3 regions of the Clostridium taeniosporum genome follow, and region 3 is predicted to be linked to each of the others. Evidence: riboswitches for the same ligand, from Rfam matches in the RefSeq annotation. Region 3 holds a riboswitch; each other region holds the start of a gene.
What was found. A riboswitch is a leader RNA that binds a small molecule or an ion and turns the genes downstream of it on or off. The one in region 3 is predicted to bind cobalamin.
Positions count from the first base shown of each region.

Region 1 (2,278 bases), on a different replicon from region 3:
GTTTTAAAAGGTACAAACTTAAATTCCTTTGGATTTTGGAATGAAGAAGACTCTAATATGCCAATTAAATATAATTATGACTATGATAAGGTAAAAGAGGAAAGTATAAAACTAATTAAACAAAGATTACTACATTCACCTATACAAAAGGTAGCAGCTTTGTATATAGGAAAACTATCAGGTGAGGTTGGAGTTAGTGACTTTGGTGCTTTTCAATTTACAGTAGTAAGCAGTGATAAAACACTAGGGGTTAAAATATTAAGATATTTTGAATTTACCTTCTTAACCCTAATAACTATATTTTATATATTTTTACTTTATTTTAGTATTAGTGGTTTAAGAAAAAACAAAACTTTATCAACTGAATTAAATTTATTTTTAATATTATCATTAGGATTTACTTCGTTTTATCTGATTTCTGAGGTTCAACCTAGATACTCTTTTATTAGTTGTTGGACATTAGTTATTTTCGCTGTAGCAGGATTAAAGACAAACAAACTTATTAATAAAAATTCATCATTTAATTAAGCTATCTTACTGCAATTAATTAAATTATAAAAATAAATCAAACTTCATCATTTAATATATTAAGTGGTGAAGTTTGTATAAAATTTTAGATAAATTAGATTTTTGTTTTTAAAAATAAACCTTTTTGGCATATATATCTTGTAACTAAAGATCACTTTTAAATAATAAGTTCTTTTTTATAGATGTAGAGAAATTTAAAAGTGTTTGCTTAGTTTACTTATAATATGATAAGATATTTAAGAAAAAATTAAATAGGTTAGAAATGGGTTTAATAGATACTTAAGGTTTATTAATTAAAAGGGAAGTGGGTTTGAATCCCACGCGGTCCCGCCGCTGTAATAGATGAGTTTCTACAATTGTCCACTGGGAAACTGGGAAGGAAGTAGAAATGATGACGCTTAAGCCAGAATACCTGCCTGTTTTAATGTACTAATAACTCTACGAGTGATAGGGGGTATACAATGTTAAAAAAAATATTTTGGGGATAAATAGCCTTTTAACTTGTTGTTAAAAGGCTATTATTTATGAAAAAATTTATTTTACTAGGAGGAAAAATGAAAATAGCTATTGGGGTATGCGAAAAAATTAATGGAATATGTACAACTATGGGATGTTTTAAGGCTTTAAACAATAGAGAAAAAAGCTTTAGTGTGTATAAAAATGAAAATTTAGAGCTTATGTCCTTTTTTACATGTGATGCATGTTCAAATAATTCAGATGAAAATTTAATTAGTATTGCTGAAAAATTAGAACAAGCAGGGGTTAAAAAGCTTCACTTAGGTGTTTGTATTGTTAAATGTGAAACTAAGAGAACTAATGAAATAAAGGCAATATTTGAAAAATATAATATAGAAGTAATAGAAGGTACTCATTAAAAATGTTAGTAAAGGTACAAGAAAATACACGAGATATACAAAGGAGATTAGATAAAATGAAAAAGATAGTAAGTATTATTTTAGCGGTTTTTGTTATGTTTGGGATAAATGGATGTAGTAATAATACAAAAACTGAATCTAAAACACAGATTAATGTAGAAAATAGTGATAAGCAATCATTACATTACCCAGTTACCATTACAACGTATAACTATGCTAAGCAACCAGTTAAAGTTACATTTGAAAAATCACCAGAAAGGGTTGTTGCAGTATATCAAAATTCTATAGAAACATTATTGGCATTAGGATTAGGGGATAAAATTATTGCAGCATCAGGACTAGATCACGATGTTAAAGATGAATATAAAAATGCTTTTAGTAAGTTAAAGTATTATGAAAAAGCACCTACAAAAGAAGAAGTTATTGGATTACAACCTGATTTTATTTTGAGTTGGTATTCTTTGTTTGGTGCGAAAAGACTTGGAGATGTAGACTTTTGGCATGAAAGAGGAATAAAGACATATATGTCACAAAACAGTGGGGTTATTAAACCAAATACCTTACAAAATGAATATGATGATATTTTAAATATGGGAAAAATTTTTAACGTAGAAGATAAAGCTAATGAAATAGTTAATACAATGAAACAGGAAATTGAAAAATCAAAAGAGTTTGTTAAAGGAAAAGAGAAGGTTAAAACAGTTATTTTAGAAGTAGAAAAAGATGGTGTATATAGAATTTATGGAGAAGACAGTATAGGTGGAGATATTGCAAAAGAAGTTGGAGCAGATTTAGTAGCAAAATCAAATGGTAAAATAGGAAATGAAGATTTAATAAAGCTTAATCCAGATGTGATCTTTACTGTTTATTATGGT
Region 1 is NZ_CP017256.2:97,618-99,895, forward strand. Features, by position in the region: gene BGI42_RS15630 (glycosyltransferase family 39 protein) at 1-528, shown strand, start outside; cobalamin riboswitch at 776-962, shown strand; gene BGI42_RS15635 (CGGC domain-containing protein) at 1,083-1,403, shown strand; gene BGI42_RS15640 (ABC transporter substrate-binding protein) at 1,460-2,278, shown strand, end outside.
Region 1: linked by a shared signal. The riboswitch ahead of BGI42_RS15635 (CGGC domain-containing protein) and the one ahead of BGI42_RS11370 (sirohydrochlorin cobaltochelatase) in region 3 are both predicted to bind cobalamin.

Region 2 (2,278 bases), 1.4 Mb from region 3:
AGTTAGTATTGCAGATATTATCGCAATGAAATCAGAAATTATAATATTTGATGAACCTACAGCCGCTTTAGATCCTTTAAATGCAATTATGCTTGAAGAAGTTTTAGAAAAATTATCTAAAGAGAAAAAAACACTTTTAATATCTACCCATGATGTAGATTTTGCTTATCGTTGGGCAGAACGTATTGTTGTTTTTTGTAATGGAAAAATTATAGCTGACGGAACACCATTACAAATATTTAAAGATGATAAAGTTATAAATAGTGCAAATCTAAAGCGTCCTACTATGTTGGATGTATATGAAATTTTAGTAGATAAAGGATTAATTGAAAATAATAGAATTTATCCTAAAGATATAGTTGAATTTACTGAGATGTTATATTAATTTAATGAAGATAATGGTATATTTAACTAATTTAAGTTGACAATATAAATACTTTTACTATAAAATTAAAGTTGCTTATATTAAAGTAAGATAAAAATAGATATCTTACCACATAATTACAAATAGGTGCCTGTGATTTTCTCCGCAGGATAATAGGGAAAAGAGTGAAATTCTCTTACGGTCCCGCCGCTGTGTTGGAAAAGTTATATTTTATTATGTCACTGGGAAACTGGGAAGACAAAATATAGCCATAATTCCTTAGTCAGAAGACCTGCCTTTTGTATCGAATGCATAGAGTTACGAGCGATGACTTTATGGGGACAAGTTTCTCTTTATTTTATATAAAGGGATTATTTATGATGCTAGTCTGATGAGTGGGAATCATTAGATATGGTATCTTTTTTTATTTGAAAGGAGAATTAAAATGAAAGAACAAAAAACAATTAAGAAAATCGCTATTATATTTGCGTTACTTTTTGGAATAACTCCAGTAGCGAATGCAATGCACATTATGGAAGGATATTTGCCAGTTAAGTACTGTGTATCATGGGGAATTATAAGTTTACCATTTTTAATAGCTGGACTTTTTTCCATTAAGAAAACTTTAAATGAGGATAGAAAATCAGTAACAATTTTAGCTATGGCAGGTGCATTTATATTTGTAATATCATCTTTAAAGATTCCATCAGTTACAGGAAGTTGTTCTCACATGACAGGAACAGGTCTTGGTGCTATTTTATTTGGACCAACTGCAGTTGGTATTTTAGGAATTATAGTATTAATATTTCAAGCAATTTTATTAGCACATGGTGGACTTACTACATTAGGGGCAAATACTTTTTCTATGGCAATTGCAGGACCAATATTATCTTATTTGATATATATACTATGCAAAAAGCTAAAAGTTAATAAAAAAGTAGGCATTTTTTTAGCTGCTTCTTTAGGAGATTTATTTACTTATTGTATTACTAGTTTACAACTTGCTATTGCTTATCCATCACCAGAAGGTGGAATAGGGGCTTCAGCAATAAAATTTTTAGGAGTTTTTGCACCTACTCAAGTACCACTTGCAATTGTCGAGGGAATATTAACTGTTATTGTTATTATTGGATTAGAAACATATGCAAAATCTGAATTAACATCAATTGGATTTATGAAGGAGAGCAGATAGATATGAGTAAAAATAAAAAAACAGTAATAATATTATTAATTATTGCCTTAATAATTACTATAGTTCCGCTTTTTGCATTAAAAGGTGCTGAATTTGGAGGATCTGATGATGCTGGAAGTGAAATGATAGAAGAAATACATGGAGAATATGAACCGTGGTTTACACCAGTTATGGAAACATGGATTGATGGAGAATTACCAGGTGAAGTAGAAAGCCTTCTTTTCTGTGTTCAAACAGGAATAGGTGTTGGGATTTTTGCGTTTTTTATGGGCAGATTTGTAGAGAGAAAAAAATGGGAAACAAATAATAATAAGTAATATTAATATATAATTAGATTGCAATAAAAATAGTTGTTTAAATAATTTAATAAAGCATAAGAGTTTAACATAAAGAATTTATTATAAAGTAGTAGCTGATTTTTTACTAAAATTATCTGCTACTTTTTTTATTTAAAGAAAATGGATGATGTTTTATAGTTAGATTTTTTGTAATTTTATAAATTTATTGTATAGAGGTGAGTAAAGTATACTTGCCTTTTTAATTTATATTATTTTTTAATAAAATTAAGTATAATGATAATAAGTAATATTATTTTTTTATAATTATAAGTATTGGAGAATAGATATGGAAAACTACATGAATTTTATTGAGAAGGCGTGGAGAAAATTTATTATAACTGGAGAAGTAGATGCTAATGTAAGAAGTGAAATAGCAGAATCGTG
Region 2 is NZ_CP017253.2:653,716-655,993, forward strand. Features, by position in the region: gene BGI42_RS03175 (energy-coupling factor ABC transporter ATP-binding protein) at 1-385, shown strand, start outside; cobalamin riboswitch at 493-678, shown strand; gene BGI42_RS03180 (energy-coupling factor ABC transporter permease) at 810-1,556, shown strand; gene BGI42_RS03185 (energy-coupling factor ABC transporter substrate-binding protein) at 1,559-1,873, shown strand; gene BGI42_RS03190 (sigma-54-dependent Fis family transcriptional regulator) at 2,181-2,278, shown strand, end outside.
Region 2: linked by a shared signal. The riboswitch ahead of BGI42_RS03180 (energy-coupling factor ABC transporter permease) and the one ahead of BGI42_RS11370 (sirohydrochlorin cobaltochelatase) in region 3 are both predicted to bind cobalamin.

Region 3 (2,278 bases):
TTGATAAATTTACCAATTTCATAACCGTCGTATTATCACCAATAGGTGCAGTAATAACAGCATTTATTTTTTATTATATAGTAGATAATAAAAAAGCATTAAATGAAGTAAATAAGGGAGCAAAACATAAATTGGGTATTGGATTTATTAAATTTGGTAAATACATATTTGTTCCTGCAACAATAATTATAATAATTCTTGGTATTTTATATGGAGGAATTGGTTAAATTAAGACATATGAAAATAAACTAGCATATCTACTAGTTATTTATTTGAATATGATTAAGTATAATTATATAAAAGAAAATTAAAGATAAAAAGTTACCTTAAATAGAATAATTCTGTAAGGTAACTTTTTATTTATTATTTTTAAGTTTATTAATTTCTTTTTTTAATTCTTCAATACTATTTTTTAGTTCTTTAATTTCTTTTTCATATATACTTGATGATTTATTATTATTTGAATTCATAGACGAAGGATTAGTATGATCATTAGATTCATTAGTAGTGCTTTCAGTTGTTGATGTTTGGCAGAATGGATTAGAGACATTCTTATACATTGGGTTATAGTATCTTCCAGGTCCACTTTGAAAATATTGTTGTTGAGAATTAAAAGTTAAGATAATCTGACCTAGTAATTCAAACCAATTCCCAATTGCATTTTGCAAATTGAAAGGCAAGTTTCCAGATATAACTATACCAACTATTTGTGCTAATAATGGAAACAGCCCAGGAGCTAAATCTTGAAACCCACCAGGTATATCATTACAATTTAAGTTATCTTTACATTGTTGTGTATCTGATGAAGAATTTTCATTGTTATATTTATAGTTATTATTTGATGAATTACAGTTATTTTGTATGTAATTAAAAAAGTCATTAAAGTCAAAATTATTAAAATCCATTTTATCACTCCTACACAAATACACTTATAATATATTATTCAATTAATAAATTTAGTGAACATTAAAATTATGGATATAATTTTAGGTTGAATAAAAGTAATTAGTACTTTATAATTTATCCATAATAAAATATTTATGTTTTAGGTTCTATAAGTAATTGATTTTACTTGAGATTAATAGGGAAAGTGGTTAAAAGCCACTACAGCCCCCGCTACTGTAAAGGGTGACTAGTTCTTTAAGGAATATGAAAATAAACTAGCATATTGACTAGTTAATTATTTGAATGTGCCTAATATCCACTGGAATTTTATCTGGGAAGGAAAAGAATGTTTAGGATGATCCCTAAGTCAGGAGACCTGCCTAAAATTTATGCTATCTTTCGGAGGGAAGGACAATAGCAAAGTTAAAGAAAATATAGGTTTATTTTCTTAGTTTGTTATGTATTTAAATGAGTCCTTACTAATGCATTTAGTATGGATTTTTTTATTGTATAGAGGAATTTATAGAATGAAGGTAAAAAATAAATTAATAAGGTGGAGTAGATAAGATGAAAAAAGCAATTTTAGTAGTTAGTTTTGGCACAAGCCATATGGATGCATTAGAAAATTCTATTGAAAGAATAGAAAATAAAATTAGGGATGAATTTAAAGAGTATGAAATATTCAGAGCTTTTACAGCACATAAAATAATAAAGAAATTAAAGACTGTTCATAATTTATACATAGATACACCAGAAGAAGCTTTAGAGAAATTATATAAAGATGGTTTTGAGGAAGTTATAATTCAACCTCTACATATAATTCCAGGTGAAGAGTTTGATTATGTAAAGGGAGTAGTAAATACTTTTAAAGATAAATTTTCATCTATTAAACTTGGAAGACCAATATTTTATTATCAAGGAATAGAAGATGCTCCAGAGGATTATTCATTATTTATTAATAGTATAGAAGGATTATTAAAGAAAAATGAATGCACTATATTATTTGGACATGGTACACCTCATTGTTGTAATTCAGTATATGGCTGTCTTCAAAGTGTTCTAGTAGATGAAGGATACGATAATGTTTTTGTTGGAACTGTAGAAGGCTATCCTACTTTTGAAACAGTATTAAAAAGAATAAGAAGAAGAAATATTGAAAATGTTATGTTGGTACCATTAATGGTTGTTGCAGGTGATCATGTTAAAAATGATATGGCATCAGATGAAGAAGATTCATGGAAAAGTATGTTATTAAATGAAGGAATAAATGTTGAAGCATATGTTCATGGTTTAGGTGAGATAGATGAATTTGTACAGCTTTATATTTCAAGGATTTATGATCTTATTGAAAATAGATATTTAAATGTAGGTAATACAAAAAAATTACATTCTG
Region 3 is NZ_CP017253.2:2,474,617-2,476,894, reverse strand. Features, by position in the region: gene BGI42_RS11380 (sodium-dependent transporter) at 1-227, shown strand, start outside; gene BGI42_RS11375 (DUF4200 domain-containing protein) at 357-905, opposite strand; cobalamin riboswitch at 1,031-1,283, shown strand; gene BGI42_RS11370 (sirohydrochlorin cobaltochelatase) at 1,453-2,278, shown strand, end outside.